DNA from 2 places in the Streptomyces sp. AM8-1-1 genome. Region 1 is predicted to be linked to the other one. Evidence: predicted binding sites of a transcription regulator. Region 1 holds the regulator's gene; the other holds the start of a gene.
The links. Region 1 encodes HrcA, which represses chaperone genes, less so after heat shock. Its sites were predicted from a motif close to TTNGCACTCNGNNNNNCNGAGTGCNAA; they were not measured.
Positions count from the first base shown of each region.

Region 1 (4,590 bases):
GGATGTGCTGCCAGGCGGCGCCGGTGTTCGGCGGCCAGCCCAGCGCGCGGCACACACCCGTCTTCCAGTCCTGGCCCCGCGGGACGACGGGCCATGCCGGGATCCCCACCGACGACGGCTTCACCGCCTCCCAGATGTCGATGTACGGATGGCCCACCACGAGCACGTGCGGGTCCGTGACCGACGCGGCGATACGGGACTCCTTGGACCCCGGGACCAGATGGTCGACCAGGACACCGAGGCAGGCGTCGGGCCCGGGGGCGAAGTCGGCGACGATCGACGGGAGGTCGTCGACACCCTCCAGGTACTCGACCACCACCCCCTCGATGCGCAGGTCGTCGCCCCAGACCCGCTCCACGAGCTCGGCGTCGTGGCGGCCCTCGACGTAGATGCGGCCCGCCCTCGCCACCCTGGCCCGGGCGCCGGGCACGGCGACGGAACCCGAGGCCGTACGGGCCGGCGCGGCCGGTGCGCCCGCGCCGGGCCGGACCAGCGTCACCACCCGGCCCTCCAGCAGAAAGCCCCGTGCGGTCAGCGGGAAGACCCGGTGCTTGCCGAAGCGGTCCTCCAGGGTCACCGTCCCGGCCTCGCAGCCGGTCACCGCGCCGCAGAAGCCGGTGGTGACCTCCTCCACGACCAGATCCCGGTCGGCGGGGACCTCCGGCACGGCGGAGGGCTTCTTCCAAGGGGGCGTCAGATCGGGGCTGTAGCTGCGCATTCGGCGACGCTACGGCACCCCGAAGCGCTCCGCCAGCACGTCACGCTGTGCGCGGACGAACGCCGCGTCCACCACCGCGCCGTGCCCGGGGACGTACAGCGCGTCCTCTCCGCCGAGCGCGAGCAGCCGGTCCAGGGCCGCCGGCCAGCGCGAGGGCATCGCGTCCGGACCCGCCTGCGGCTCCCCGGACTCCTCCACCAGATCGCCGCAGAACACGACCTCCCGGTCGCCCGGCACGAGGAGCGCCAGATCGTGGCCCGTGTGCCCGGGGCCCACATTGGCCAGCAGCACCTGGCGTCCGCCGAGGTCCAGTGTCCGTTCACCGGTGACCACGTGCTGCGGCGCGACCAGCAGATCGGTCGCCTCGGCGGCATCGTCCGGCGCCACGCCGTGCCGTACGGCGTCGGCCCGGAGTTCGTCGCGGTCCCGGCGCAGGACGACATCGACGGCGACCGCGCCGAAGACCTCCACCGCGGAGAAGGCGGCCGTCCCCAGAACATGGTCGAAGTGGGGATGACTCAGTGCGACATGCGTCACTCGGCGGCCGCCCAGCAGCGCCTCCGCCTGGGTGCGCAGCTCCACGCCCTCACGCAGCGTGGACCCCGTGTCGAACAGCAGGACGGCCTCGTCACCGGCGACCAGCCCCACGGTCGCGTCCCAGACGGGCATCCTGCGCCGCCCGACCCCGTCGGCCAGTTGCTCCCAGCCGAAGTCTTCCCAACGGACGTCCATAACGCGACGCTACTGGCAACGACCAGCAAAGGCGCGCGGTAGCCTGGTCGGCCGCCTTGCTAGAGCCGTACCCCACGGCCGTACACTGGCACGGGGATTGCTGGCACTCGGACCCGGGGAGTGCCAAGCAGCCACCGAGGAACCAGAGCTGGAGGTGTGCGCGGTGCTCAGTGAACGCAGACTCGAGGTGCTGCGCGCGATCGTCCAGGACTATGTCGGCACCGAGGAACCTGTGGGTTCCAAGGCGCTCACGGAGCGTCACAATCTCGGCGTCTCGCCGGCCACGGTCCGGAACGACATGGCGGTGCTGGAGGACGAGGGCTTCATCGCCCAGCCGCACACCAGCGCCGGCCGTATCCCGACGGACAAGGGGTACCGGCTCTTCGTCGACAAGCTGGCCGGGGTCAAGCCCCTGTCGTCGCCGGAGCGCCGCGCCATCCAGAACTTCCTGGACGGGGCCGTCGACCTCGACGACGTCGTGGGCCGTACGGTGCGGCTGCTCGCGCAGCTGACCCGGCAGGTCGCCGTCGTGCAGTACCCGTCGCTGACCCGGTCCACCGTCCGGCACGTCGAGCTCCTCTCCCTGGCGCCCGCCCGGCTGATGCTCGTGCTGATCACGGACACCGGCCGGGTCGAGCAGCGGATGATCGACTGCCCCGCGCCCTTCGGCGACACCTCGCTCGCGGACCTGCGGGCCCGGCTCAACAGCCGGGTCGTCGGGCGCCGTTTCGCGGATGTGCCGCAGCTGGTGCAGGACCTGGCGGAATCCTTCGAGCCGGAGGACCGCGGCACCGTCACGACGGTGCTGTCCACCCTGCTCGAGACCCTGGTCGAGGAGACCGAGGAGCGGCTGATGATCGGCGGCACCGCCAATCTGACCCGCTTCGGACACGACTTCCCGCTCACGATCCGGCCGGTGCTGGAGGCGCTGGAGGAGCACGTCGTGCTGCTCAAGCTGCTCGGCGAGGCCAAGGAGTCGGGCGGGATGGGCATGACCGTACGGATCGGTCACGAGAACGCCCATGAGGGCCTCAACTCCACGTCCGTCGTCTCGGTCGGCTACGGTTCGGGCGACGAGGCAGTTGCCAAACTCGGCGTGGTCGGACCGACCCGCATGGACTACCCCGGAACGATGGGAGCGGTACGCGCAGTGGCACGTTACGTCGGACAGATCCTGGCGGAGTCGTAAGTGGCCACGGACTACTACGCCGTACTCGGCGTGCGCCGAGACGCATCCCAGGACGAGATCAAGAAGGCCTTCCGCCGGCTTGCGCGTGAACTCCACCCGGATGTGAATCCGGACCCGAAGACGCAGGAGCGCTTCAAGGAGATCAACGCGGCCTACGAGGTCCTCTCGGATCCGCAGAAGAAGCAGGTCTACGACCTCGGCGGCGACCCGCTGTCCCAGGCGGGCGGCGGTGGCGCCGGAGGCTTCGGCGCCGGTGGCTTCGGGAACTTCTCGGACATCATGGACGCCTTCTTCGGGACGGCGTCGCAGCGGGGGCCGAGGTCGCGTACGCGGCGCGGCCAGGACGCGATGATCCGGCTGGAGATCGACCTCAACGAGGCGGCCTTCGGCACGACGAAGGACATCCAGGTCGACACGGCCGTCGTCTGTACGACGTGTTCGGGCGAGGGCGCGGCGCCGGGCACCTCGGCGCAGACATGTGACATGTGCCGCGGTCGCGGTGAGGTCTCGCAGGTCACGCGTTCGTTCCTGGGCCAGGTCATGACGTCCCGGCCGTGCCCCCAGTGCCAGGGCTTCGGGACCGTCGTCCCGACCCCGTGCCCGGAGTGCGCCGGAGACGGCCGGGTCCGCTCGCGCCGCACGCTGACCGTGAAGATCCCCGCCGGTGTCGACAACGGCACCCGGATCCAGCTCGCGGGCGAGGGCGAGGTCGGCCCTGGCGGCGGCCCCGCCGGTGACCTGTACGTGGAGATCCACGAGCTGGCCCACGGCGTCTTCCAGCGGCGTGGCGACGACCTGCACTGCACGGTCACCATTCCGATGACGGCGGCGGCCCTCGGCACCAAGGTGCCGCTGGAGACGCTCGACGGCATGGAGGAGGTCGACATCCGCCCGGGCACGCAGTCCGGACAGTCGATCCCGCTGCACGGCCGCGGCATCACGCACCTGCGCGGTGGCGGTCGGGGCGACCTGATCGTGCACGTCGAGGTGATGACGCCCTCGAAGCTGGACCCGGAGCAGGAGCGGGTGCTGCGGGAGCTGGCGAAGCTGCGCGGCGAGGAGCGGCCGACCGGCCAGTTCCAGCCAGGGCAGCAAGGGCTGTTCTCGCGCCTGAAGGACGCGTTCAACGGACGGTAGAACCGGCCGCGGCCCCGATATCCGGGGCCGCGTCGGGTCCGATTCGGCCGGGCGGGGCCGACGTGGCACCATGCGTGCATGTCCTCCGCACTGACCGATCTCTGCCGGTATCCGATCGTGCAGGCCCCCATGGCGGGCGGCGCGTCGTCCCCGCAGTTGGCCGCAGCCGTGTCCGAGGCCGGTGGCCTCGGATTCCTGGCCGCCGGGTACAAGACCGCGGACGGCATGTACCAGCAGATCAAACAGATCCGCGGGCTCACGAGCCGGCCCTTCGGCGTGAATCTGTTCATGCCGCAGCCCGGTGCGACCGACCCCGCCGCCGTGGAGGTCTACCGGCACCAGCTCGCCGGTGAGGCGGCCTGGTACGAGACGCCGCTCGGCGATCCCGACTCCGGCCTGGACGACGGGTACGAGGCCAAGCTCGCGATCCTCCTCGACGACCCCGTCCCGGTCGTCTCCTTCACCTTCGGCTGCCCCAAGCGGGACGTGCTCCAGTCCTTCGCCAAGGCCGGCACCTTCACCGTCGTCACCGTCACCTCGCCCGAAGAGGCGCAGGCCGCGCAGCGGGCCGGCGCGGACGCCGTGTGCGTTCAGGGCGTCGAGGCCGGCGGCCACCAGGGCACGCACCGCGACGACCCGGCGGCCGACGGCAGCGGGGTGGGACTGCTCACCCTCGTCGCCCTGGTCCGCGAGGCCGTTCCGCTGCCGGTGATCGCGGCCGGCGGACTGATGCGCGGCGGCCAGATCGCCGGCGTGCTCGCGGCCGGTGCCGCGGCGGCGCAGCTCGGCACCGCGTTCCTGGTCTGCCCCGAGT
Region 1 is NZ_CP135086.1:5,537,993-5,542,582, forward strand. Features, by position in the region: gene RPQ07_RS24805 (DUF3097 domain-containing protein) at 1-718, opposite strand, end outside; gene RPQ07_RS24810 (MBL fold metallo-hydrolase) at 728-1,450, opposite strand; gene hrcA (heat-inducible transcriptional repressor HrcA) at 1,614-2,639, shown strand; gene dnaJ (molecular chaperone DnaJ) at 2,640-3,776, shown strand; gene RPQ07_RS24825 (nitronate monooxygenase) at 3,855-4,590, shown strand, end outside.

Region 2 (4,590 bases), 1.0 Mb from region 1:
CGGGCCGCTGGAAGTCGCCTACGACCTCCCGAGCGGTGACCCCGAAGGGCTGAGGAAGCGGATCGAGGCGGGTCCGGACAACATCTGGCGGTACGCGCCGCTGCTGCCCGTGCCGGCCGATGTGGCCGACAAGCCGAACATCAACCCCGGCTTCACCAAGCTCGTCAAGGCCGACAACCTCGCCCGTGAGCTGGGCGTGACCGGCGGTCTCCACATCAAGGACGACTCCGGCAACCCGACGCACTCCTTCAAGGACCGTGTCGTCGCGATCGCCGTCGAGGCCGCCCGTGCCTTCGGCTTCACCACGCTCTCCTGCTCCTCCACCGGCAACCTCGCGGGTGCGGTCGGCGCCGCCGCCGCGCGCGCCGGCTTCCGCTCCTGCGTGTTCATCCCGCACGACCTGGAGCAGGGCAAGGTCGTCATGGCCGCGGTGTACGGCGGCGAACTGGTCGGCATCGAGGGCAACTACGACGACGTCAACCGCTTCTGCTCCGAGCTCATCGGCGACCCGCTCGGTGAGGGCTGGGGCTTTGTCAACGTCAATCTTCGGCCGTATTACGGAGAGGGCTCCAAGACCCTCGCCTACGAGATCTGCGAGCAGCTCGGCTGGCGGCTGCCCGACCAGATCGTCATCCCGATCGCCTCGGGTTCGCAGCTCACGAAGATCGACAAGGGTCTCCAGGAGCTGATCAAGCTCGGTCTGGTCGAGGACAAGCCGTACAAGATCTTCGGCGCCCAGGCCGCGGGCTGCTCGCCGGTGTCGACGGCCTTCAAGGCCGGGCACGACGTGGTCCGCCCGCAGAAGCCGAACACCATCGCCAAGTCGCTGGCGATCGGCAACCCCGCCGACGGCCCGTACGTCCTCGACATCGCGCGCCGCACGGGCGGCTTCGTGGAGGACGTCGACGACGAGCAGATCGTCGACGCGATCAAGCTGCTGGCCCGTACCGAGGGCATCTTCGCCGAGACGGCGGGTGGCGTGACCGTGGGTGTGACGCGGAAGCTGCTCGAGGCGGGCGTGCTCGACCCGTCGCTCACCACCGTCGTGCTCAACACCGGCGACGGTCTCAAGACCCTGGACGCGGTCGCGCCGACCACCGGCCCCAGCGCGACCATCCGCCCGAGCCTGGACGCGTTCCGCGACGCCGGCCTGGCCGGCTGACACCCCGAGACTCAAGGAAGGCACGCAGCATGAGCGTCAACGTCCGCATCCCCACCATCCTCCGCACGTACACGGGCGGCCAGGCCGAGGTCCCGGCGGAGGGCGCGACGCTCTCCGAGGTCATCGCCGACCTGGAGAAGAACCACACCGGTATCGCCGCCCGTGTCCTGGACGACCAGGGCAAGCTGCGCCGCTTCGTGAACGTCTACGTCAACGACGACGACGTCCGTTTCGAGCAGGGTCTCGAGACCGCCACGCCCGACGGCGCCGGCATTTCGATCATCCCCGCCGTCGCCGGCGGCTGATACGCACCGTCACCGCTGTTGCCCCCTCCGCGAGAGAAGCGGAGGGGGCAATTCTGCATGGTTGAGCGCGGTACAGTTGGGGAAGTCCCCGCCGCTGCCCGTGCCCGCCGCATATGAGAATGCGCCCTGGCGCGACAAGAAGCAGCCAATGTGGTCGATCAAAATGCCTCTTAAGTGTCATTTGCCGGGCCCGAGTTGCCCTGGATCTTCTTGAATTAGCGTCAAAGGTCCGTTCCCGCGCGCCCAGATTTCTCGTCCGATTGACCTGTTGCAGAGGGCAGTTGGACAGATACATTCAGCCGCGGTCGACGCGTTCCGACGCACATCCCGAGGGCCTCCTTCCACCTCTGGCGGAGGGAATTCTCGGTGGTGAGGTATGACCCGGGTCCGCGAAGTGCGGTCCTGTGCAAGGGCCAGTAATAGGGGAGTTAGGCATGGCTCAGGGCACCGTCAAGTGGTTCAACGCGGAGAAGGGGTACGGCTTCATCGCGGTCGACGGTGGTGCGGATGTTTTCGTCCACTACAGCGCGATCCAGATGGACGGCTACCGCACCCTGGAGGAGGGTCAGCGAGTCGAGTTCGAGATCTCGCAGGGCCAGAAGGGTCCGCAGGCGGACATGGTCAAGCTCGCCGTCTGATCTCGGCGCGATCGGCCACCGACGCACTCACGCGACACTCACGAGGGGCCCGCATCCCACCAGGGAGGCGGGCCCCTCGTGCATGCCCGGGGCGGGCGGATTCGAACCCGCCGCCCCTCGTCGGGGCTTCGTCGAAGCCGCTTGCACTCGAGGGGGTCGAGTGCTAATCATTGGCGTTAGCACTCTGCAGGTGAGAGTGACAACTTTATGGACCGGGCCGGTGAGGTCCGAGGGCCGTCGGGGCAAGGAACCGTACGGCTCTCAGGCCGTCCGTCGCGGGCGCCAGCGCGGTCCGGAAGCAATCCTCCCCCGTAGCCCTGCGGGCGCGGGGGGACCCCCAAGTCCGGGAGGACCACTTCACATGGCCAAGATCATCGCGTTCGACGAGGAGGCACGGCGCGGTCTCGAGCGCGGGATGAACCAGCTCGCCGACGCCGTCAAGGTCACCCTTGGCCCCAAGGGTCGCAACGTCGTCCTCGAGAAGAAGTGGGGCGCCCCCACGATCACCAACGATGGTGTGTCCATCGCCAAGGAGATCGAGCTCGAGGACCCGTACGAGAAGATCGGCGCCGAGCTGGTCAAGGAAGTCGCCAAGAAGACGGACGACGTCGCCGGTGACGGTACGACCACCGCGACCGTCCTCGCCCAGGCGCTCGTCCGTGAGGGCCTGCGCAACGTGGCGGCCGGCGCCAACCCGATGGCCCTCAAGCGCGGCATCGAGCGTGCCGTCGAGGCCGTCTCCGGCGCCCTGCTGGAGCAGGCCAAGGACGTGGAGACCAAGGAGCAGATCGCTTCGACGGCCTCCATCTCCGCCGCCGACACCCAGATCGGCGAGCTCATCGCCGAGGCGATGGACAAGGTCGGCAAGGAAGGCGTCATCACCGTCGAGGAGTCCCAGACCTTCGGTCTGGAGCTGGAGCTCACCGAGGGTATGCGCTTCGACAAGGGCTACATCTCGGCGTACTTCGCCACCGACATGGAGCGTATGGAGGCGTCGCTCGACGACCCGTACATCCTGATCGTCAACTCCAAGATCGGCAACGTGAAGGACCTCCTTCCGCTGCTCGAGAAGGTCATGCAGTCCGGCAAGCCGCTGCTGATCATCGCGGAGGACGTCGAGGGCGAGGCCCTGTCCACCCTGGTCGTCAACAAGATCCGTGGCACCTTCAAGTCCGTCGCCGTCAAGGCCCCGGGCTTCGGCGACCGCCGCAAGGCGATGCTGAACGACATCGCCATCCTCACGGGCGGCACGGTCATCTCCGAGGAGGTCGGCCTCAAGCTCGAGAACGCCGGCCTGGACCTGCTGGGCCGCGCCCGCAAGGTCGTCATCACCAAGGACGAGACCACGATCGTCGACGGTGCCGGTGAGAGCGACCAGGTCCAGGGTCGTGTCAACCAGATCCGTGCCGAGATCGAGAACAGCGACTCGGACTACGACCGTGAGAAGCTCCAGGAGCGCCTCGCGAAGCTGGCCGGCGGCGTGGCCGTCATCAAGGCCGGTGCCGCGACCGAGGTCGAGCTCAAGGAGCGCAAGCACCGCATCGAGGACGCGGTGCGCAACGCCAAGGCCGCCGTCGAGGAGGGCATCGTCGCCGGTGGTGGCGTGGCTCTGCTCCAGGCTTCCTCGGTCTTCGAGAAGCTCGAGCTCACGGGCGACGAGGCGACCGGCGCCAACGCCGTGAAGCTCGCGCTGGAGGCCCCGCTCAAGCAGATCGCCGTCAACGGTGGTCTCGAGGGTGGCGTCATCGTCGAGAAGGTCCGCAACCTGCCCGTCGGCCACGGCCTGAACGCCGCGACCGGTGAGTACGTCGACATGATCGCCGAAGGCATCATCGACCCCGCGAAGGTGACCCGCTCTGCCCTGCAGAACGCGGCCTCCATCGCGGCGCTGTTCCTCACCACCGAGGCCGTCATCGCCGACAAGCCGGAGAAGGCCTCCGCGGCCGCTCCGGGCGGCATGCCGGGCGGTGACATGGACTTCTGATCCTTCACGGATCGGACCCGTCCTTGACCGAGGGCGGCACCTCTCTCCCAGGAGGTGCCGCCCTCGGGCGTGTTGTGGGGCGCCCGGGCTCGCCCGGGGTTCCTCAGCCGCTGCCCGGCCCGGGCCGCCGTGCGCCGTCCGCGCCCGCCCGGTGCCGGCGCCTCAGCACTCGCCGCGCCACGTCACCTTCGTGAACGCGACGTCCGCGCCGAAGGACTGGGAGTAGTTGCCCGGTCCGGGGTTGAAGTGGAGGCAGCTCGTGTAGGTGCCGCCGCTGCCGTCCGCCCAGCCCCATTCGACCTGAATGTGGTCCTGGCCGGGGAAGGGCGTGCCGTTGTTGAAGATGGACATGCCCACGGCCCTGCCGGACCAGTTGCGGTCCGACTTCGCGACGAGCCTGCCCTCCTGGATCAGGTCCGAGTAGATGCAGAAGTAGCCCTTGCCGCACCCCGGCGGATTCGGTGCCGCCGAGGCGGCCGGCGCGCTCCCCAGCACGCCCGC
Region 2 is NZ_CP135086.1:4,517,172-4,521,761, forward strand. Features, by position in the region: gene thrC (threonine synthase) at 1-1,162, shown strand, start outside; gene RPQ07_RS20480 (MoaD/ThiS family protein) at 1,192-1,467, shown strand; gene RPQ07_RS20485 (cold-shock protein) at 1,902-2,105, shown strand; gene groL (chaperonin GroEL) at 2,467-4,089, shown strand; gene RPQ07_RS20495 (hypothetical protein) at 4,252-4,590, opposite strand, start outside.
Region 2: the regulator HrcA is predicted to act here: its motif matches at 2,282-2,308, upstream of groL (chaperonin GroEL).